One region of the Sedimentibacter sp. B4 genome, then DNA from elsewhere that is predicted to be linked to it. Evidence: riboswitches for the same ligand, from Rfam matches in the RefSeq annotation. Region 1 holds a riboswitch; each other region holds the start of a gene.
The links. A riboswitch is a leader RNA that binds a small molecule or an ion and turns the genes downstream of it on or off. The one in region 1 is predicted to bind cobalamin.
Positions count from the first base shown of each region.

Region 2: another riboswitch for cobalamin. It lies ahead of cobT (nicotinate-nucleotide--dimethylbenzimidazole phosphoribosyltransferase); the one in region 1 lies ahead of cbiD (cobalt-precorrin-5B (C(1))-methyltransferase CbiD).
Region 3: another riboswitch for cobalamin. It lies ahead of BN358_RS21180 (ABC transporter substrate-binding protein); the one in region 1 lies ahead of cbiD (cobalt-precorrin-5B (C(1))-methyltransferase CbiD).
Region 4: another riboswitch for cobalamin. It lies ahead of hemA (glutamyl-tRNA reductase); the one in region 1 lies ahead of cbiD (cobalt-precorrin-5B (C(1))-methyltransferase CbiD).

Region 1 is NZ_CANG01000029.1:19,990-25,982, forward strand. Features, by position in the region: gene cobK (precorrin-6A reductase) at 1-441, opposite strand, end outside; gene cobM (precorrin-4 C(11)-methyltransferase) at 444-1,199, opposite strand; gene cbiD (cobalt-precorrin-5B (C(1))-methyltransferase CbiD) at 1,209-2,294, opposite strand; cobalamin riboswitch at 2,416-2,586, opposite strand; gene BN358_RS04885 (N-acetylmuramoyl-L-alanine amidase) at 2,690-3,406, shown strand; gene BN358_RS04890 (hypothetical protein) at 3,575-4,198, shown strand; gene BN358_RS04895 (HD domain-containing phosphohydrolase) at 4,423-5,736, shown strand; gene BN358_RS22245 (DUF5317 domain-containing protein) at 5,746-5,993, shown strand, end outside.
Region 2 is NZ_CANG01000038.1:65,201-71,193, forward strand. Features, by position in the region: gene ppsA (phosphoenolpyruvate synthase) at 1-889, opposite strand, end outside; gene BN358_RS07505 (DUF4256 domain-containing protein) at 1,251-1,832, opposite strand; gene cobT (nicotinate-nucleotide--dimethylbenzimidazole phosphoribosyltransferase) at 1,931-3,043, opposite strand; cobalamin riboswitch at 3,134-3,308, opposite strand; gene BN358_RS07515 (hypothetical protein) at 3,462-3,833, opposite strand; gene BN358_RS07520 (DNA-3-methyladenine glycosylase) at 3,932-4,588, opposite strand; gene BN358_RS07525 (hypothetical protein) at 4,670-5,674, opposite strand; gene BN358_RS07530 (metallophosphoesterase) at 5,693-5,993, opposite strand, start outside.
Region 3 is NZ_CANG01000963.1:19,891-25,883, forward strand. Features, by position in the region: gene BN358_RS21170 (alpha-hydroxy-acid oxidizing protein) at 1-432, opposite strand, end outside; gene BN358_RS21175 (valine--tRNA ligase) at 505-3,159, opposite strand; T-box leader at 3,558-3,763, opposite strand; cobalamin riboswitch at 3,899-4,082, shown strand; gene BN358_RS21180 (ABC transporter substrate-binding protein) at 4,227-5,210, shown strand; gene BN358_RS21185 (iron ABC transporter permease) at 5,207-5,993, shown strand, end outside.
Region 4 is NZ_CANG01000034.1:43,899-49,891, reverse strand. Features, by position in the region: gene whiA (DNA-binding protein WhiA) at 1-391, shown strand, start outside; gene BN358_RS06240 (HPr family phosphocarrier protein) at 360-626, shown strand; gene BN358_RS06235 (peptidylprolyl isomerase) at 885-1,628, shown strand; tRNA gene BN358_RS06230 (tRNA-Leu) at 1,842-1,926, shown strand; cobalamin riboswitch at 2,062-2,235, shown strand; gene hemA (glutamyl-tRNA reductase) at 2,482-3,720, shown strand; gene BN358_RS06220 (bifunctional precorrin-2 dehydrogenase/sirohydrochlorin ferrochelatase) at 3,720-4,352, shown strand; gene hemC (hydroxymethylbilane synthase) at 4,353-5,273, shown strand; gene cobA (uroporphyrinogen-III C-methyltransferase) at 5,270-5,993, shown strand, end outside.

The sequences.
Region 1 (5,993 bases):
ACTATAATTTTCAACTGCCGTGAACTTGTCAAGATCCTTGCTGCCGGTAGCAAGCAAAATGTTTCCTTCTTTATTTTTAAGATAATCAATGCATTCCGAGAAAGACTGAAAATAAATGCAGTCTTTGTTTTCAATTGAATTTCTTATTACTCTCATATATCTTGTGCCGCTTACAAGTGTTGCCTTCACAATATTGTGAGATACAAGCCGTGCAAATGGATGAGTTGCATCCACCACCCAGTCATATTTTTTTTCAAGAAAAAGATTTACCATTTCTTTTTCATCAATGCGCTTTTGATATACAGAAATGTTATTTATATTTTTCAAAAACTGCTGCCCGTACTCTGTTGCAATGAATAAGTCTGTCTTTATGTTGTTTTCAGACAAAAATTCTGCAAGTTTTCTTCCTTCTGTGGTTCCTCCGAAAATACAGATATTCATCTCTAATTTTCTGCCTTTCTGAATTCATGTGTAAAAGAAGGATTGTACAATTCACTTCTTTTGTAGTCATTTCCCAAGAAGTTTCCAACAAGAATAAGGGCTGTCTTCGTTATGTTGTTTGTTTTCATAATTTCAGGAAGAGTTGCAACGGTAGCATGAAATATTTTTTCATCAGGCCATGTTGCTTTGTAAACAACTGCAACTGGCGTACTGGGTTCATATCCGCCCATAATCAGTTCGTCCGAAAGCTTTTCAGAAAGTCCTGAGCTCAGGAACAAAACCATGGTTGATTTATGGGAAGCCAGTGACCTTATTTTTTCTCTATCCGGCACTGGAGTCCTACCCTCCATACGGGTAATAATAACGGTCTGACTTACATCCGGAAGAGTGTATTCAGCATTTAAAGAAGCTGCTGCTCCAAAAAACGAACTTACTCCCGGAACAACTTCAAATTCAATATGAAGCTCTTTTAAAATATCAATTTGTTCTCGTATTGCCCCATAAATGCTTGGATCTCCGGTGTGAAGCCTCACAGTGTCTTTATTTTCTTTTTCAGCGGTCTTTATAACATCTATTACTTCTTCAAGAGTCATGTTTGCACTGTTATAAATCTGGCAATTATCCCTTGTGTATTTTAAAAGTTCAGGATTTACCAGTGAGCCTGCATATATTACTACATCTGCTCTCTGCAATAAATTGTGCCCCTTTAATGTAATTAAATCTGCGGCTCCAGGGCCTGCTCCAACAAAATGTACCATGATTTCTCCTTAATTTAATATGCCTTTGTCGTTTGAATAAATTATGAGTTTTGTTTTAACGGTGTTGTTTACACGCTTATTTATGTAATATTCAGCTTTTTCGCTTATTTTCTGCAATACAAGCTTTTCTATATTTTCTCTTTCAAGTATTGATAAAGCATGTTCTGTTGTGGCGCTTGATAAAATTTCATTTATTGCAGAGCTTCCTGCACCGTACAAGGCTGCGTAACATGCAATAACTTCCATCCTGAAATCACCGTTATGAGAATGTGTATTGAGCATTCCTCCGGCTACCTTAACCATCTTGCCTATGTGCCCTACAATGAGAACTTCCTTGAAACCAAGCTCCACAGAAAAATCCAGCACCTCTCCTAAGTAATTGCTGAACTTAAGACTGTTTTCTCCTCGTATTCCCAAAGTGCTGTCTATAAATTTCTCAGCGTAATTTCCAGGAAAAGCAAGAAGTCTTAGATAGCCCTTTTCTCTTATTACTTTCATCTCTATTTTCAAACTGTCAACAAGAGCTTTCTCACTCATGGGTTCAACTATTCCTGTTGTTCCAAGTATGGATATGCCTCCAATTATTCCAAGCTGAGGATTGAATGTTTTCAAGGCTTTTTCTTCACCTTCCGGAACGTATACTGTTACGCTCATTCCTCCCCTGTACTTGTACTCGTTTGAAATTCTCTTAAGATTTTCAGTTATCATTTTTCTAGGAACAGAATTTATGGCTGCCTCGCCAACTTGGCAGTCAAGTCCCTTTTGAGTAACCCTTCCTACTCCCTGCCCCCCATAAATATTTATTTTTCCTGTGTCATCAAGGCTCACTTTAGCATAAATTTCAATGCCGTCAGTTATATCCGGATCATCGCCGCTGTCTTTCGTGACGCTGCAGCTTACCCCTTGAACATCAAAACATGGATTTTTTATGTCCATGAAAATTGTTTCTCCTAAGGGCAATCTCACTTGCACATTGTCAACTGTCTTCCCTGTGAGAAGCATAATTGCCGCAGCAGATGAAGCAGCTGCTGCACATGTTCCGGTTGTATATCCGCACCTTAATTTTTTACCGTCTTTTATAATATAATCCCTCATAATATCACCCTGAGACTATATACTTTGTTTAAATTATTCCAAAATAAAAAATCTTCCAATTTCTTGGAAGACATGTATGTGCAGTAAATATACTCTAACATTTAAGATAATCCTCCCGAAAATCTTCAAATCAAAATTTGGCAGGTCTCCTGACTATCGGTTCATCTAAAGCTCACCTTCCCGTTTATCACAGTGGTTTTGAGCCTTATCACCTTTCACAGTAGCGGGGGCTGTAACAGATTTTACTGTTTTCCCTTTTAAAACTATAGTTACCAAACTTTAATATTTAGTTGAGCTCATTATATATTAAAAAATACATATTGTCAAATGAGATTATAGTAATAATAAATTTTCAGTCTTCATAATCTTAAATAAGAAAATGTTTTGGAGGATATATGGAAGAATTATTTAAAAAAGTAAATATAGTATTTTCAATTGCTTTGATAATCACAGCCTTGCTGATATTATTTTCAAATATAGGAATTACCAGCGAAACAATCAACGGAACAAGTGAAAAACTGGATAAAATAAAAATTCTCATAGATCCAGGTCACGGGGGCATCGATCAGGGTGCAAGCGGAAGCCTTCATATAGGAGAAGCCCCCATTAATCTTGAAATATCTAAAAAACTCATGACATTTCTTGAAGGAAGCGGTTTTGAAGTTGAAATGACAAGATATGATGATACGGGTCTTTATTCATCAGCATCAGATACAATCAGAGATAAGAAAAACGAAGATTTGAAAAACAGAGTGAGCACCATAAACAATTCAAATGCTGATATAGTTGTTTCCATACATTTAAATGCATTTCCACAAAAACAATATTACGGTTCTCATGTTTTTTACCAAAAAAACAATGAGTACGGAAAAACAGCAGCCTTTATTTTACAGGACAGTCTGAAAACAATCCTTGATCCAGAAAACCAGCGAGTTCCACAAATTAAACAAGATATAAAAATAATGGATGATACAAAAAACACTGTTTTATTAATTGAATGTGGATTTTTATCCAATCCAGCTGAAGAACAAAATCTTGTATCTGATGAATACCAGGAAAAAACAGCCTGGGCAATATATACAGGACTTATGAAATATTTCAATGAAATTTAACAGTCATTAAGTAAACACAAAGTAAACACATTTTTTCATTTTGTCGAAAAGATGTGTTTTTTTTGTATAATATTGATAAAAATATGAAAATTTCTTAATTAAATTGTTGAAAATATGCGAAATGTGTATTATACTGAAAGCGTGTAGTATAACATTTGGAGGAATAATATGAATTTTGATGAAGTGGAGTATTTTTTAGCCAATATAAAATCTGTCTTGTCGTGTAAAATTATTTCTGATGCAAACAACAATATAAGCGAAATACATGTGCTGTCTGACAGCAGTAGACATTCAAAGCAAATATCACGTGATATCAGAACTGCTTTGTTGTCTCATTTTAATTTAGATGTGGATTATAAAATTATAAGTGTTGCACAAATCAATAAAAACATTTCAATCAACACTGATTTCAGGCTGTTGTATGACGGTTACACAAATGAAACTTCTTCTGACAGAATAAAAATAAACACAAAGCTTTCCTGGGATGAAAAAGAATATACAGGACAAGCTGAAGGAATTAAAACAGAAAAAAACACACTCATGGTTGCTGCTTTATCTACACTGGATTCTATAAAAAAAGCCATTGACCTTGACTGCTTCATTGTAGAAGACATACAGACTGCCAAAGTTGCAGGCAAAGACGTAATGGTAGCAGCAATAACTCAAATAGACCACGGGAAGGAAAATGTTCTCATCGGTTCCTCCATAGTTACAACAAACAAAATTGATTCTACAATAAAGGCAACATTAAATGCTATAAACAGAAAAATCTGTTTGTATATAAAAGAATGATCGGGCTGACTAAAATATTTCAAAACTAGCGTAGCGGATCCTTCCTGTTCTAATAGCGAACTGAGCAGAGACTGACTGTCGGAGGATTCCCATGAAAAAATTAATGCCTATAATAGCTTCTTTAGTATCTTTGGTATTGGCTGCAGGCGCAAGCATCAGCTGGCTATAAAAATTAATTGATCATTTGTCAGCCCTTCATTATATAGAAATATAGAGGTTAAAAAATGGTAGATGGTGTAAGTACAATGAATAATAATCTAGAAAAACAAAAAATTAATATAAAATTATATGTATACATAACATTGTTAGCAGCCATTGCTATAATGTTATTGATTAATTTTTTTGAAATGTATACAATCGAAGATTATACTTTGCTAACGGTTTTCTGCGTATTATCAGCCGTAGCAGAAACATTTCTAATACCGTTGCCTAAAATAGGTGCCATATCAGTCAGCACAGCATTGGCATTTACTGCAATAATCTTGACAAACCCTCTGATTGCTGCCGTTGTAATGGCAGCTGGTGTAGCGTTCAGATGCCCCTACGTTGACGGCAAAGGGAGAGTTCATATATTTAATAATCCACCTTATAAAACAATCTTTAATATAAGCCAATATTTTATTAATACAGGCATAGCTGGATTAGCATATGTTGTTGTAGACGATCTCCTTAAGGTAAGATTTGTATTTTACAATCCGGTAGCAGGCATTGCAGCATTAATTGTTTATATTTTGTTAAACACTTTTTGCATGTCAGTGTTAATGGCTATATTATTAAAAGAAAAATTTTCAAACATATGGAAAAGTAGTTTTTATGGAATGCTGATTAACATATTGCTTGTAAGCCTTTTAGGCATAATACTTGCTTTTGCCTTTTATAGCTACGGAACAGGCGGAATGCTTTTGTTCTTCATTCCACTTTTATTTGCAAGATACACATTCAAACTTTACATAGACATGCGCAAGAATTATTTTGACACCATGAATGTCCTTGTACGAGCCATAGAAGCAAGCGACCCATATACCAGCGGTCATTCCATGAGAGTTGGTGCCTATGCAGAAGCTATTGCCAAACAACTTGGTCTTCCGCAAGGTAAAATTGATTTAATAAAGAGTGCAGCCCTATTACATGACATAGGTAAAATAGGAATAGACAAGAAAATTCTCAATAAGGATGGAAAGCTTGAAAAAGAAGAATTTGACACTATTAAATCTCATCCTGAAATAGGAGCAACAATAATTTCAGATTTAAGCTATCTTTCAAACATTACAGAAATAATAAGACATCACCACGAAAGGAATGACGGAAGAGGCTATCCTGACGGTTTGGACCATGATAAAATTCCGTTGGAAACTTCAATTCTTACAATTGCGGATTCCTTTGATGCCATGACAACAAACAGACCATACAGACATTCACTAAGTCTTGAAACAGCACTCAATGAAATAAAAATAAATGCTGGAACGCAGTTTAATCCTGACATAGTGGATGATGCAATAATTGCTTTGAAGGCAACATATTTTAGCTTATCTGAATAAAGGTGCATTATGATTTCAGAAATAATATTGATATCCATTTTATCAATTTTAATTGCAATATTAATTTTAATAACAACAAAAAAAAGTCCTGATATCACTAATCGAAATTTTGAGATAAAGGGCTACAAGTTATTAATATTGACAGCAGTAATAGAAATTACTGCTCAATTTTTGTTTAGAAGGTTTCCCAGCAGCAGCTTGTTAAGGTATCTTTCACTTAGCTGGCTGATTTATTTTGCTATTTTTTATGTAGCTGC
Region 2 (5,993 bases), on a different contig from region 1:
ATTCAATGTCCTGAGGGTAAGCAAAATGTTCTTCAATCATCCTGCCAATATTTTCAAGCTGCAATATCTGATCATCTGTCAGTGCTTGCTTGTTCTGCTGCTCAGGCAAAATCTCCTGTACAAAAATACCACCATCCTTTGAGGAATAAACAGCCATTTTCTTGTTTGATATATTCTTATTGATAATCTTTCCGTCTTGTACCTTGTAGTTGTCAGCATTAACTATCCCGGAGACTAAGGCTTCACCAAGTCCGAAGCTGGCATCAATGGATAAAATCTTTCTGTTAGAGGTAACAGGATCAGCTGTAAACAAAATTCCTGCAGCCTGTGGGAATACCATCTTCTGAACAACCACAGACAAATAGACTTTGCTGTGGTCGAAGCCATTTTGAATGCGATAAATTACTGCTCTCTTAGTAAACAGAGAGGCCCAGCATATGCTGATATGCTTTATGATTGAATCCTTTCCCATAATGTTAAGATACGTGTTCTGCTGGCCTGCAAAGGAAGCTGTGGGCAAATCCTCTGCCGTTGCGCTTGAACGTACTGCATATGCATTTTCTTCTCCAAAACTTAAGAGAACGCTGGTGATTTCTTCTTCAATTTCTTCTGGGATGACTGCATCTTCTATGAGCCTTCGAATCTCAGCACTGATTTTATTGATTTTATCCCTGTCTTCTAATTTTAGAAGCGATAACCGATCAAGCAGTTCCTTAATAGACGGCGTTTCTCCAATGATTCTTTTAAATGCATCAGTAGAAACACAAAAACCCTCTGGCACGCGTATGCCTTCAGTCCTGGATAGTTCCCCAAGGTTTGCTCCCTTACCACCAACAGACATGATTTTTGTTTTGTCAATATCCTTAAACCCAAGAACATATGAACTCATATGACTACCTCCTTTGGCCTTACTATTGATATTTTGATTGTCCTCCATAAAACTATATTAGAGTATTGAATATTTTTTAACACTAATTTTACTAGCTATTCATTGTATTATTGCCTCTTGCTTCTGCAATAATCCCCATTATAGCATTATCAAAAAATAACAAACAGACTACACTTATATTTTTTTATATGTTATAATTAAAGTGGAGATAATTAAAAATTATGTACGAAATGTTGCGAGTTCTAGACATAAAAAAATACCATTAATATTTTCAATAAATATTTAATGGTATTTTACTAAAGAAAATTAGATTTTTAATTGGTCACTGAGAACCGTCCCCTATGACTTCCCTATGACTTATTTATACCCTTAGTGAGCCACGAAAGCCTCTGACACCATAGTAAGATTCTGCTCCATTGTGATACACAAAAACAGTGTCATAGCGGCGATCACAAAACAATGCTCCACCGAGTTTCCTGATATTTTCAGGTGTTCTGATCCAGCTTGACGTCTTAACATCAAAACTGCCAAGTTTCTGCAACTCCCTGTATTGTTCCTCAGTTAACAACTCAATACCCATATCATCAGCCATATCAACAGCATTATTTTCAGGTTTATGTTCTTTCCTTGACTCAAGTGCCTCACGGTCGTAACATATACTTCTGCGGCCTTTTGGGCTTTCTGCTGAGCAATCATAAAAAATGTATTCATCCGTATTTTTATCATGACCAACTACATCCGGTTCACCGCCGGTTCTTTCCATTTCATAAAGTGACCAGAGATTTTCAGAATAAATTTCAAGTTTTTCTTGCACCTTTGACCATTCAATACTCCTATGGCGTTTCATATTTTTTTCAAAACGCACTTTTAATGTGCTTAGCAGTTCTTGGTGCTGTTCCGGTGACAATTTTATTTTATTGCTGACTTTATCTATATTTGTCATGCCGATTTCTCCTCATTAATTTAAATTTATTAAGTTATATCTTCATATACTGATTATACCCAATAAATACATTAGAAATCACCACACCTTTATAAGAGTTAAAAATCTCCTGTACTTACACCCGAAGTTTCAAATGTAGCCATTTCATCAGCAATTTTCAAAGCTGCTTCAACCATTGGAAACATAAGTGCTGCACCTGTGCCTTCTCCTAATCTCATGTTTAAAAATAATCTTGGCTCAATACCAATGTGTTTTAAAGCTATTAATTCACCTTTTTCTTCTGAAGAATGAGAAGATATCATATATTCAATGGAAAAAGGATTTAGTTTTGCAGCTACAAGAGCTGCTGCAGAAGAAATGATGCCATCTAATATTGTTGGTACTTCTTGTTTTGCTGCTTCTAAAATTGCACCTGCCATTGCAGCAATTTCTAATCCGCCTATTTTAGACAATACATCTATTGGGTCATCAGGATTAGGATTATTTATATTAATCGCTTTTTTTATTATCACATGTTTATGTTTTAGAGCATCATTTTTCAAACCTGTTCCGCTGCCTGTAGCTTCTTCAACACTGCAGCCTGTGAAAACTGTAATTAAAGCTGCACTTGGAGTTGTATTTCCGATTCCAACTTCTCCTGTTGCTAAAATGTTTTTTCCAGACTCAATTACATTTGATGCAACCATAGCACCAGTCAATAAGCTTCTAAGAGCTTCTTCTCTTGTCATGGCTGGGCCTTCTGCAATATTATCTGTTCCGTTTTTTATGCGGTTAGCCATAAGTTCTGGTGGATTAATAGGACGAGATATACCTAAATCGGTACATACAAGGTCTGCTCCTGCATGATTAGTCAACACATTGATTCCACCGCCTCCACTTAAGTAACTGTTGAACAATTGTGCAGTTATTTCCTGTGGAGCTGCGCTAACCCCTTCCTTTACAACACCATGGTCTCCGGCCATTAATAGAACTGCCTTTCCCTTAATTTCAGGATATGCAGTTCGTTGTATTCCTGCCAGCTGAACAGCAATGTCCTCAAGCACTCCAAGACTCCTGGTAGGTTTTATCTTACCATCAAGTCTCTCCTGCATTTCTTTAGCTGAGTTAAAATCAGTCTTTTTAATACCTGATATGATTTCATTTAGTCTCAGCTCCAGTTCTTTTTCACTCATGTTCTTAATGTTTAAATGTTTGCAAAATCCATTGTTCATTTTTACTCCTCCAATTAATAAAAAAATAAAGTCCCGCCATAATAATATATGGTCGGGACTTTTCCGTCATCACGATGCTTTCAGTAAATGAAAGACTTTTTCTTCCCAGGCAGGTCTCCTGACTCAGACTCAAGCATCCTTTTGCCCCTTCCCGGCATATGCCAGTGGTACGGCAAAGGACTCATCTTCACAGTGTTGGGTACGTAACGGACTCTCACCGTCTTCCCTATTCTCCCTAATGGGCACCTGAGATTGATATTTAATTAATTCAATTTTAATATAAAATTTGCACCAAGTCAAACAAATATTAGATCATAGAATTTTACAATTTATTTTTATGTAATATAGACATTAGTAAACTAATATATATATTATCCTCATTGAACAATGAGGATTGAGAGGACATAATGGACAGCATTTAGGGTTTGATTAATTCCTTTGTTATCAATGATAATGATATATACAGTGACTTTATCATATTCTTCGTAAGTGACAATTGAGGAGTACCTTCTTTTAACTTTTCCTGTGCTTTTTCGCACTTGCTGATTGTTGAGGTTATAGGTGGAATTGCTTTTTCTAAATCTTCTTTGGAGAAATTATCTTCTAAAGAATCACCTAACTCTCTTGATATTAATGACGATGATATGTATAGAGCTTTAACCCTATTCCTGGTAAGAGTTGCCTGAGGAGTACCTTCTTTAAATTTAGGCTGTACTTTCTCGGACCTCCTAATCATAGAGGCAATTGTTGGAATAGCTTTTTCCAGCTCCTCTTTTGTGAAACCATCCATAAAATTCTCCTTTAAAAATACTATTTTCAAGCTCCAGAAGAGCCATTTTCATGTGGATACCACCTTCATACCTACAAGCCTGCCATTTGTTCCACTCGTTATTTCCTTGCCAACTCTTTTTTCTTTTTTGGTGCATAATCCAGCATTTGTGGTATTGCACCTCCTGCAATTGCCCAGAGATAAAGACTTGCCACTGTACCGTAAGGCGAATAGCGTTTTTTGTACTTCTCAAACTTTTTTCTGTCAATGTTTCTGTGATGATAAAGCATCCGCATACCACGGTGAATTGCCAGGTCTCCAAAGCTCACTACATCAGGACGCTGTAAACAAAATATCATAATCATTTCAGCAGTCCATACACCAATACCTTTCAAAGAGGAAAGTTTTTTGATAATCTCTTCATCTGACAGATCATTAAGCGTATTAACGTCAAACTCTTTATTTCTTACCTTATCTGCAAAGTCTTTGATATACTCTGCTTTTTTGAACGTCATACCAAGTTTTTGCAGTTCATTTAATTCAAGAAAATAAATATTGTCAGCATTGATATCTCCAATTCTATCTCTTAGCCTCTGCCATATGGTCACTTGGGCCCGGGTGGATATTTGTTGGCCGATAATGTGATGAACTATGGACGAAAACATGTCATTGTCAACTGCCCTGTATATATGTCCAATCTGATCAATTGCCGCCCCAAGCAGTTTGTCACGGCTTTTTAAGAATTCAATTTCCTTGTTGTCGTACTCAAAATACAAAACTTCACCTCCTTGCTTCCAGCGGTCATAGGGGACGGTTCTCTCTGTCCATTTAGAACCGTCCCTTATGACTCCCTATGACTATTTTGAATTTTGAATAATGGATTTTTCCATAAGCTCTAAAGTCTCAATATACTCTGGCTTAAGCTTTTGATACAAATTTTGTCTGCATGCTTTTGCTTCTTCCGGCTTACTTTTTCTTCCCTTAGTTTTAATAACATCATACCAGTATAATTTATGATTATTATAGTATACGTCAAAATCAACCAACCTCTTACCATCAACTGAATATTCCAGCGCCATTAAAATCATTTTAATTTCCTGCGGGGTTAAAAATGTAAACAACCTCACCTGATATGTCAAGACTGAGTACAGAAGCACAGCATGGTCCTTAGTCCAGCTTTCTCCTAAAATCATCCCTATTTCCAGTTTAGACATTATAAACATGAGTCTGTCATAGTGTTCCTTATATTTTCCATAAGAATCATATATATTAATTCTAAGCTCATACCACTGACTGTCATTTAAGTTTTGAGTAATATACCTCAGTCCTTCTACCCTCAGTCTTCCATGAACTTCAGTGATCGGATGCGGAATTAAAAGTTTTGTATTCAGGAAATCAGATGACGAAATTGTATCGCTGATTGACTTATTGGTAAAAGCTAAGATAGTATCATCTTTTTCTCCTATCCTAATGCCGTCTATCCAATCAACCTCCTTACCATCAAAAACAATCTTTAGTTGATCAATTAATTTTTGTTCATTGCCAGCTATACGCATAACTATTGATGAAGGACCCATGTCGATCTTTTGTAAAAGATTACATGCATGACTGTTAATAATTGTAGATAATATTACCGAAGCAACATCGCGAATCAGCACAATTTTTTTGGCATCCTCTATACAGGTTTTTTCAATATTTATATCTGTTATGAAACATAAAGTACAATTTTCGGTTGCATTCTCAAACCCTTTTTGGAAATCTGTTTCTTCACCACTCAGTTTTGACTCTAAAAATCTTGTGATTTCATCAATATTTTCTGTTCTAATAAACAAATACCTCGGTCCCATCCTAAATAACAGCATGAATATCTCCCCTTTCTGCTATAAACCAATCCTTTTTAATTTCATTCCTCTTGATGTATCTGTACCTGAAGGATAATCTAACTGAAACACCCTTTTATTAGACAAATCGATTATATTGATGTTCAATATTCCATTGAGACCTACAGTTGCACCTTTTTTATAATGACTAGGTTCAAAGCTGTGTCCGTAAAGATTAAAATCCACATCATTTAAATTTTCCTTATAATAATGACTGACAGAGAAGGTGCAACCATCTATAGTCAAGATACCATCCTTGAGAATTATTCCTATATTAGTCAAATTGCTAACTGTTTCATAA
Region 3 (5,993 bases), on a different contig from region 1:
TGCTTGGCCGTCAGCTGCTTTAATATATGGAAGACTGTCAAGGAACAGACTGTCATTAGCTCCGTCTCCGGTAAAAGCCGCACCGCCTGCTGCAATTGTTCCATTTACAACGGCATCAACGTATTCTGCTTCTGATATTGCTCCGTTGTAGTTTAGATTCATTCCGCCAATAGGGGCAGCGAAAAACGGATATTTGAAGTTTCTGCCAAACAACGAAACAGAAGTGTCCTGTCCTTCATTTTTATAAATGGTGTCCAGCTTTATTTTAACTGAGTCTAGAAATTCAATACAAACTTTAAAAGCATTTCCGTTTCCTTTTCCGCCTGTGCCCGGTATTTCTCCTTTGCACACAACTCCGTTGCACTCTTTGCACACTCTGCAGTTAGGCGCCATCTTTTTTCTTGCGTTTTCCAATACTTCCTGATAAGTCATGATGATCTCCCTTTACATTAATTTTTCGTATCTACATTACATTTTATTAGTATTTGTAAGAAATATCAACTGCTATTTTGCTTTCAGATGTTCAAGCCTTTCAACAACTTTTTCCATCATTGACTCATACTTAGCCATTTTTTCTTTTTCTTCATTTACTACACTTTCAGGTGCCTTGCTCATGAATTTTTCATTGTTAAGCTTGCCTACAACTCTGTCAAGTTCTCCTTGAAGCCTTGATTTTTCTTTTTCAAGTCTTTCTATTTCCTTTTCAAAGTCAATAAGGTCTGCAAGAGGAAGGTATATTTCAGTTCCTTCCATAACGCTTGATGCAGTGTCTTCGCCTATTTGTGTCTTGTCATGAACTATCTTGATTTCAGTGATGTTTGCAAGAGTTGCAAAATATTGAGCACCTGTCTGAATAAATTCAACAGCTTCATCCTTTGATGGAACAAAAATGGCTCTTGCTTTTCTTGAAGGTGCAACATTCATTTCAGCTCTTGTGTTACGGATGCTTCTTACTGCTTCCATTATGAATTCCATATTAGCTTCAGCCTTTTCAAAGTTTTCATTTTCTGAAGCCTTCGGCCAATCAGCTTTTATTAACCTTGAAGAAGTCTCAGGCAGGAATGACCATATTTCTTCAGTTATGAAAGGCATGAAAGGATGAAGGAGTTTCAGCATGTCTTTTAAAACTTTTATGAGAACAAACCTTGCTGTGTCTTTGTCTGTTCCTTCATCTGCGTAAAGTCTCGGCTTAACTATTTCAATGTACCAGTCGCAGTATTCATTCCAGATGAAGTCATAAACTCTCTGAGCAGCCATTCCAAGCTCAAATTTATCAAGGTTATCTGTAACTTCCTTTGCTGCCTTGTTCATTCTGGAAATAATCCATTTGTCTTCTGTCTTGTAGTTTGCTTTTGCAGTTTCTTCATCTATTAAATCGCCATCAATGTTCATGAGAACAAATCTTGATGCATTCCAAAGCTTGTTTGCAAAATTACGGCTTGATTCCAGCCTGTCATTGTTAAAGCGTGTATCATTTCCAGGTGAAATTCCTGTCATGAGCATGAATCTCAAAGCGTCTGCTCCGAACTGGCCAACAACTTCCAATGGGTCGATGCCGTTACCAAGAGACTTGCTCATTTTTCTTCCTTCAGCATCTCTTACGAGACCGTGAATAAATACATTTTTAAAAGGAGATTCTCCTGTCATTTCAAGGGCTGAAAATACCATACGAACAACCCAGAAGAATATTATGTCATAACCTGTTACAAGTACATCTGTTGGATAGAAATATTTGAAATCTTCTGTCTGGTTTGGCCAGCCCAATGTTGAGAATGGCCATAGACCTGATGAAAACCATGTGTCAAGAACGTCTTCGTCCTGCTTGATGTTTGTGCTGCCGCATTTAGTACATTTATGAGGAGCATCCTTTTGAACCATTATTTCTCCGCATTCCTGGCAGTAGTATGCCGGAATTCTGTGACCCCACCACAATTGTCTTGAAATGCACCAGTCTCTTATGTTTTCAAGCCAGTGAGTGTAAATTTTTGTAAAACGTTCAGGAACAAATTCAACTTCCTTGTTGTCTCCTGCTTTTAATGCAGGTTCAGCAAGAGGTTTCATCTTAACAAACCACTGGTCTGAAACTCTTGGTTCAACTATGTTGTGGCATCTGTAGCATGTTCCTACGTTGTGATCAGTACTTTCTGTTTTTACCATGAATCCATTTTCTTCAAGTTCCTTTACAAATTCCTTTCTGCATGTAAAACGGTCCATTCCTTTGTATTTTCCGGCTTCTTCATTCATTGTTCCGTCTTCGTTCATGCAGTTGATTTGTTCAAGATTGTGTCTAAGCCCAATTTCAAAGTCGTTAGGGTCGTGGCATGGAGTTATTTTAAGCGCTCCGGTTCCCTTTTCCATGTCAGGATACTCATCTCCTATTATTGGAATTTCTCTTCCAACAAGAGGAACTATAACCTTTTTGCCAATGAGGTGTTTGTATCTTTCATCATCAGGATGAGCTGCTATGGCAACATCTCCGAATATTGTTTCAGGTCTTGTTGTTGCTACAACAAAGTATTCGTCAGGATTTTCAACATATGGATATTTTACATAGTAGTATTTTCCCGGAATGTCCTCATGCTCAACCTCTGCATCTGACAAAGTAGTGTGACAGTCAGGACACCAGTTTATTATTCTGTTTCCTTTATATATGAGTCCTTTTTCATAAAGCTTAATGAAAAATTCAACTACAGCCTCGTTGCAGCCTTCATCCATGGTGAATCTTTCTCTGGACCAGTCGCATGAATTTCCAAGCTTCTTAACCTGCTGAACAATTCTTCCGCCGTATTCTTCTTTCCACTTCCATGCACGTTTTAAGAATTCTTCTCTTCCTATTTCTTCTTTTGTCTTGCCTTCATCTTTTTTAAGTCTTTCAACAACCTTTACTTCAGTTGCAATGCTGGCATGGTCAGATCCCGGAAGCCATAAAGCTTCATAACCCTGCATTCTTTTCCATCTTGTTAAAACGTCCTGCAAAGTCATGTCCAGTGCATGCCCCATGTGAAGCTGTCCTGTTATGTTTGGAGGCGGCATCACAATTGTAAATGGTTTTTTGTCTTTGTTAACTTCTGCTCTGAAGCAGTTTTCTTCCATCCAAATATCATAAATCTTATCTTCAAATTCTTTTGGATTGTACTTGCTTGGTATATTCGTTGTCATAACTAGTTCCTTTCCTTATATTAATATTAGTTTTATTTTTTGTGCTGGTTCTTGTTGCGTCTGTGCGGCCAATGGTCTGACATATCGCTGTCTCATTCATCAATAATTCTTTCAACACTGCTTGATTGAATCAACACAGCGCAGTTTCGTTCACCAAATTATTTGCTCCTCACGTCGCATAATTTTCGCAGTTTCATTCTTAAATTTGTCTGCTCACTGCCGCTCGCACAAATTTAGAATTCATTGCGGTTGAATTACCAACAATTTATTTCTCCCTACGGTCGAATAAATTGGGTAAATCATACGGAACTCATTGTGTCTGACCTACCACCAATTCTTGCTTCGCTATCGCTCGCAACAATTGGGTTAGGGCATACAAAAAGCGGGTGTTCTTATCCTAAAAGGACGAGAAAACCCGCGGTACCACCTAATTTCCATTTCTGGCTCTTAATTTTATAACGGCAACCCGTTTAATCTTACTGTTGTTTCAGATTAAATGCTCCAAAGCTACCTTCAGTCCACATGTTCTTATGAAATCTTTCAACCCATGGATTTCACTCTCTGTAAAGTTTATGAACCTACTCCTCTTCTTCATAGCAAAATATTTAATTACTTACCATAATATTAAAAATATGTTCTTTTGTCAATAACTATTTAAGCTTTTTGTATGCGTAAATTCATTTTTTCCAATCAATCTTCAATTGACAAAAATGCTTAATTATAATATACTCTACTCAATTAAACATCTTTCGATATTGGTGCGCGCAAGCGATAATAGGGAATTAGGTTAAAATCCTAAACAGTCCTGCTGCCGTGATGAGAGAGCGATTTTTATGCACATGCAACCACTGGATTCTTCTGGGAAGGTAAAAAATTGCTATGACCTCTGAGTCGGAAAACCTGCCAGTATTATTTGCGTAAATACCGCAAATGCTATGCTTTCCAGGAAGAAAAGCGATAGCAAAATAAATTGGATATTCACTCCAGCTGGTTGTGGTAATTTACGTTTCGTTTATTCGGAACGTTTTTTTATTGCAAAGGTGTTTAAAATAAACCGGAGGATTATTATGAAAAAGAAATTATTTACAATGGCATCAATACTTTTGATAGTCGCATCAATGACGGGATGTTCCAAATATCTGGCTCCTGAAAAAAAAGTGCAGGAACCAACAAACAAAACAGAACAGCAAACTCCAGATAAAGAGTCAAATGAACTAAGTCTCCCTACAACAGACAGGGCAGGCAATGAAATAACAATTCCTGAAGAAGTAAACAAAATAATATCCATGTCCCCTTCAAATACAGAAATTATTGTAGCATTGGGTTACGGAGACAAACTAATTGCAGTTGACAAATATTCCAAAGACATAGAAGGAATACCCGCAGATCTGCCTCTATTTGACATAATGAAGCCTGATGTTGAACAGCTCGTTGCCCTTGAACCTGACCTCGTTATTGCATCAGGAATGAGCAAGAGTGATGGAAGCGATCCTTTCAAGCCTGTGAAAGACTTAGGAATTTGTTTGGCATACATACCTTCAAGCGACAGCATGGAAGGAATATACGAAGACATAATGTTCCTGGCTAAATCCCTGAAGAATGAAGAAAAAGGAACAGAACTTGTTGAGGGAATGAAGACAGAAATAGCTAAAATCACTGAACTTTCTTCAAAAATAACAGAAAAGAAATCAGTTTATTTTGAAATAGCTGCTGCACCAAATCTGTACAGCTTTGGAAGCGGAGTATTCTTAAATGAAATGATTGAACTTATCGGTGCAGAAAATATATTTGCTGATCAGGAAAAATGGATTTCCGTATCAGATGAATCTGTTGTAGCAGCAGATCCGGACATAATACTTACAAATGTCAGCTACATTGAAAATCCAACTGAAGAAATAAAATCAAGAGCTGGATGGGATAACATGACTGCTGTTAAAAACAATGATGTTTATTACATCGACAATTCAGCAAGCTCTCTATCAAACCACAATGTTGTTAAAGCATTGAAGGAAATGGCAGAAGATGTGTATCCGGAAGTATTTAAAAAATGAAAACTAAAATAAAAGTAATTTTGTCCATCATTATATGCATAATAGTAATCATGATGGGCATCGGCTTAGGGAGCATTTATGTTCCCGGAAGCCACATTATTAATATAATAGCCGGCAAAACATTTGGATTACCACTTAATCCGGATGTGAAGGAAGTTTCCGTTTCAATTGTATGGAATCTGAGACTGCCAAGAACAATACTTGCATTTCTTGTGGGAGGAGCACTGGCTGTGAGCGGAACTGTAATGCAGTCAGTACTTAAAAATCCTCTTGCATCATCATATACACTTGGGGTTTCTTCAGGAGCATCACTGGGTGCGGCATTTGTTATAGTCACAGGATTTTCCATACCTTTTCTTGGACCATTCACATTACCGGCAGTGGGATTAACATTCGGGTTGGTCACTGTTTTTTCGGCAGTGAAGTTTGCATCAAAAATGGACAAAAACCTGGAAAACAATACCATAATCCTGGTGGGTATGGTGTTTTCTCTATTTGTCAATGCAATTCTTACGCTTTTGACTTCCATGGCAAAGGAGCACCTTGAGCAGCTTACATTCTGGCAGATGGGAAGTTTTGCACTGAAGGACTGGTCCAATGCTTTAATATTGTTCCCCATTGTGCTGGTTGGAATAATTGTAATAGAAAGTTATTCAAAGGAACTGGACATAATGACTTTCGGTGAGGAGCAAGCCTTCACCATGGGTGTTGATGTTCAGAAAGTAAAGTGGATTCTTCTTGGACTTTCTGCTGCTCTCACAGGAAGCGCAATTTCATTTGTGG
Region 4 (5,993 bases), on a different contig from region 1:
GCTCATGGGCGCTAACAAGGCAGTGCTTGACTTTGAAAATGTAAGAGCAGTAAAAGAAACACGCAACCAAATCAACAGGGTAATAAACTGTGAAACTGCTAATCTTGATAAGATAGTAGACACATCCATGAGGCAGATTAACAGCATTAAGATTTTGAAAAAGCACAAAGCTATTGATAATCTTCCCGACCATTTGCGTGAACTTGCATACTTAAGACTGAAACACAGCAATGCAAGCTTAAAGGAACTTGGAGAAATGCTAAATCCACCCCTTGGAAAATCAGGTGTGAATCATAGATTAAGAAAAATTGAGGAAATTGCTGAAGATTTAATGAAGCATGAGAAAAGAGGTGTAGAAGATGAGATCACAAAAAGTAATATTAAAAAATAAGATAGGACTGCATGCTAGACCGGCAGCTATATTTGTGAAGAAAGCTAGAAATTTTGACAGTGAGATTATTATTAAAAAAGGAATCCAGGAAGCTAATGGAAAAAGCATTATTAGCATAATGGCTTTAGGAGCTATGAAAGGTGATGAACTTATTATCATTACTAAAGGTTCTGATGAAGACAAATGCATAGCTGAATTGTCAAACTTATTGGAATTCATGGAAGAAGAAGAATAAAGTATAAAAAGAGGGTGTAAACCTCTCAGTTGATGACAAAGTCAATTAAACATGTAGGGGAGGACCTCGTGTCCTCCCGCGGGCGGATACAAGATCCGACCCTACAGTTTGCAAAATAGGGTATGTCAATTAGCTGAAGAGGGTGTAAACCCTCTTATTTATTGCGTTAGTCCAACCGCAACGAGTTCCAAATATATTTGTGAATGAGACTGCGTACTCCATAAACCAATTATTAAATAATAAATCATAGGAGATAAAATGGAAAATAAAGTTTTGGCTGTTGTTGACGGCAGAGAAATAAAGGAATCTGACCTTAAAGCCCTTATGGGTAATTTAGGACAAAATGCGGCATATTTCCAAGGTGCTGAAGGAAGAGCAAAGTTAATTGATGAACTTGTTATGCATGAACTGATGTATTCTGATGCTGTTGAAAAGAACTTTGACAAGGATGAAGAATTTTTAGCTGTTATGGAAAACATGAAAAAGTCCATGCTGCAGCAGTATTCCTTAAGAAAAATGTTTAACAGCATTACAGTTTCAGATAAAGAACTTAAAGATTACTACGAAAAACACAAATCAATGTTCAAGACTGAAGAAATGGTTGCAGCAAGCCACATACTTGTTGAAACTGAAGAACAGGCCAATGAAATTCTTGAAGACATAACAGATGGCTTGAAATTTGAAGAAGCTGCAGAGAAATTTTCAAGCTGCCCTTCAAAACAAAATGGTGGTGCTCTGGGACAGTTCGGAAGAGGACAAATGGTAAAAGAATTTGAAGATGCTGCATTCTCAATGCAGGTTGGAGAAATAAGCGAACCTGTTAAGACACAGTTTGGATACCACATAATTAAACTTACAGAACACATACCTGCAAGAAATTCAGAATTTGAAGAAGTTTATCAGGAAGTTAAAGAAGGTTTCTTTGTAGAAAAGCAAGAGAAAGTATACATGGATAAAAAAGCTGAACTTACAGGCAAGTACGAAGTTTATATAATGGAATAACTTAAAATTTGTAATCGACAAAGCCCTATGGGGCTTTGTTATTTAATTCAAGTAAATTGTTAACACACTGGCAAGTCTGTGAATAAAATTCTTTTAAAACCTTACACTTGTTAACAACTTTATAAATTTTGTTGCAAATCAGTAAAAGTTTAGAACTTAGCAAAAAAAATGTTGCAAATCTAAACTCCTTGTGTTAATATAATTAAGCGATATGCGGATGTGGCGGAATTGGCAGACGCGCACGGTTCAGGTCCGTGTGGGTAACTCCATGCAGGTTCAAGTCCTGTCATCCGTACCAATATATTGAAAAAGCAATCTTATAAAATGAGATTGTTTTTTTTATGCACACTCTAAGAAACTATAGTTTGCTCTTTATCTAGAGTGGGATTATATTTGTTGACAATATAAAGATCTTAATATATAATTTAGGCAAATTGAATATTTGTGTTGTGGTAACATAAGTTTTAATAGGGAAAACAGTAAAAGCTGTTACAGCCCCCGCTACTGTGAAAGGTGATAATTTTCAATGCCACTGTGCGTATGCATGGGAAGGTGAATATTAGTTGAACCGAAAGTCAGGAGACCTGCCATAATACTTATTTATAGATTTTCGGGAGGATTATCATATAATAATTAAAATTGTTATTGTAAATTATTATGTTTATTTAAACTTCCGAAAACTTCGGAAGTTTTTTTATTGTCTGAATTATAATCAGGAGATATTGCTAGTTGTTTGCCAGTAATAACTATAAACCAGAATTAAAGGATTTCCAGTTGATTTTAGAAACAATTCAACTAATATTGAAAATAATAAAATCATTACCAAAAGAGGTTATGAGAAAAAGAGGTGAGCATGGAAGTAGCGGTAATAGGATTTAATCATAATTTATCACCTATTAAAATAAGAGAAAAAGTTTTTTTTACTGAAGCTAAAAAGATTGAAGCAACTACTATATTATTAGATAAAAATATTGATGAAATAATTATTTTGTCAACTTGCAACAGAAGTGAAATATATGTAGTATCAGACAATATAGAAAGGGCTGTTCATATTGTTAAAGAATTTTACATATCTTTTTTTAACGATAAAACGATTGATGAATATATTTTTTCAAAAATTAATGATGAAGCTGTTAAACATATTTTTCAGGTATGTGCCGGGTTTGATTCAATTGTAATAGGTGAAGATCAAATACTTGGACAGGTTAAAGAAGCTTTGACTACGGCAATGGCGTTAAATGGCAGCAGTAAAATATTAAATAAATTATTTAGAGAGGCAATTACTACTGCAAAAAAAATTAAAACAAAAGCAAAGATATCTGAAAATCCACTATCAATTAGTTATATTGGCGTAAAAAAACTTAGGGAGAATATCAAGGATTTGTCAAATAAAAAAATTCTTGTTATTGGGATTGGAAAAATGGGTATTCTGGCTTTAACTCACCTAAGAGAGAACAAGACTGGTCAAATATTCATCTGCAACAGAAACAAGTGCAAGTCCATAGAAATATGGGAAAAATTTAAAGACGTAGAAGTAGTGGAATACGAAAATTTGAAAAATATAATCAATGAAGTAGACATTATCATAAGTGCAACCTCATCCCCTCATGTAATCATAAAAGAAGAGGACATGAAAAAGAATAGAGGTAAATCTTTATATATTCTTGATTTAGCAATGCCAAGGGATATTGATGAAAATATAAAAAACATTCCAAACATTTTATTGTATGATGTGGACTCGTTAAAAACAGAATCTGAAGAAAATAAAATTATGAGAGAAACTCTTTTAAATGAAAACTTAAGTTTTATTGACGAATGCATTGATGAATTTAACATATGGAAAAGCAGTTTAAAAGCAGACAAGGTATTAGAATCAATGTATATAAAATGCAGCAATATAAAAGAAGACACTGTTTCATACATTTACCGAAAGACAAATTTAAGTGTAAAAGATAAAAAAATAATTGATAAAATGATAGAATCATCGCTTAAAAGACTTATGAGAGAAGCAGTTATAACACTAAAAGATACAAGGGAGGAAAAAAAGCTAAATGAGTATGTAAAAGTGCTCAATGAACTTTTTGGATTTTAATGCGCTATTATCCTATATGTATTGATACATTAAATAAAAAAATACTAGTTGTGGGCGGAGGAAACGTCTCATATTTAAAGCTGAAAGACCTTGCAAAGACTGAGGCTCATATAGACGTTGTTTCAGAAAAGTTTTTAAAGGAAGTTGAAGATCTGAATAATATCAATAGAAATATTATTCTAATAAAAGAAAACATTGAAAACTTTGAATTATCAGATGATTATCACATGGTTTTTATCTGTACTGACAATCATGAGTTGAACATTGAAATCTGCAAATATTTTAAAGATAAAAAATCCTTGGTCATGGTTGCTGACAATAGTGAGAAATCAGATTTTATTACTTCGGCAATTTTACATAAAGATAATATAACAGTATCGGTAAATACACAGGGCAAAAGCCCGACAGCTGCAAAACTAATATTAAATGAGACTGGTAAAATCCTTAATGAAGAATTCACAGAAAAAATAAGCTTGCTGTGCGAAATAAGAGAGCAGTTAAAAATGAAAAATAACGAAGGATTAAATATTGGAAATATAAAATCTACCATGGATTCATTAATATGTAAAAATAACTCGGATTTGAAAATATTTTTAAATGATATTGAGGATTCAGTCAGTCAGGAGAACTAAATGAAAATAAAAGTGGGAACAAGAGGCAGCAATTTAGCTTTAATTCAGACAAACTTAGTAATTAAAGAACTGAAAGAAAATAACCCTCACTTGGAATTTGAAATAAAAGTAATAAAGACCAAGGGAGATATAATACTAAATGTACCTCTTCATAAATTTAACGATAACGGAATATTTTCAAAGGAAATAGAAACTGCATTGCTTAATAAAGAGATTGACTTAGCCGTTCATTCAATGAAAGACATGCCGTCTAGGCATACAAAAGGTCTTACATTTGGTTCAGTGCCCAAAGGAGAAGATCCCAGGGATGTTATAGTTTCAAATAAAATTATTAACTCTTTATCGGACTTAGAAGGATGCTTAATTGGAACAGGAAGCGTAAGAAGGGACGTCCAGCTTAAAAAATTCATTAAAAATATAGAAGTTAAAAGTATCAGAGGAAACATTGAAAGCAGAATGAACAAAATCGAAACAGAAAATCTTGATGGTGTAATGCTTGCAGCAGCAGGATTAAAAAGAGCAAACTATGAAAGCAGGATAAGCTGTTACTTGGATCCAAAGTTGTTTATACCATCCCCTTGCCAAGGAATTTTAGCTCTTCAAATAAGAGAAGAAGATGAAGAAATAAAAAACATACTAAAAACCATTGAACATTATGAAACTTCAATTAGAGCAAAGGCAGAAAGAGCATTCTTAAAAAAATTGGGAGTTGGCTGTGAATTTCCCATGGGTGCATATACAGAAATTAATGATGAATCCATGACTTTGTATGCAATGTACGGTGATGAAAACGGCAGGTTCTTGTTAACGACAAAAGGTACTGCTCCAATATCTCAGGCAGAAAATCTTGGCATCATGTTAGCCGAAGAATTGATTGAAAAAAGCCATGAATTAAGTTCAGAAAGGATAACCGAAGAATGAAAGAAAATGGAAAGGTTTATTTGGTTGGTGCAGGTATTGGCAGTGAAGAATATATAACAATAAAAGGCAAAAAAGTTTTAGAACAGGCAGATGTTATTGTTTATGACAAACTATTAAACATTGGATTAATAAATTTAAACGATACGTCAAAGGAATTCATATATGCCGGTAAAGAATCTGCAAATCATTATTTAACCCAGGATGAAACTAATGAAATAATGGTTAAAAAGGCCTTAGAAGGAAAAACAGTAGCAAGACTTAAAGGGGGAGACCCTTATGTTTTTGGAAGAGGTGGGGAAGAAGCTGAATACCTTGTAGAAATGGGAATAGAGTTTGAGGTTGTACCAGGTATAACATCGGGAATTGCAGGTTTATGTTTTTCAGGGATACCAATAACACACAGGGATTACAGCTCATCTTTGCACTTAATAACAGGTCACAAAAAAACGCAGGATTATTTGGACTTTTATGCTCTGTCCAAGCTGAACGGTACAGTAGTATTTTACATGGGACTTGAAAACTTATCAAACATAGTAAGTGGTTTTATGAAAAATGAGAAAAGTCCTGATACTCCATGTGCGGTAATAAGCCATGGAGGATATCCGGACCAGGTGGTTGTAGCCTCTTCTTTAGAAAATATATTAAAAGATATTGAAGGTAAAAATATAAAAAGTCCAAGTTTAATTGTAATAGGTGATGTTGTTAAATTAAGGAGCAGAC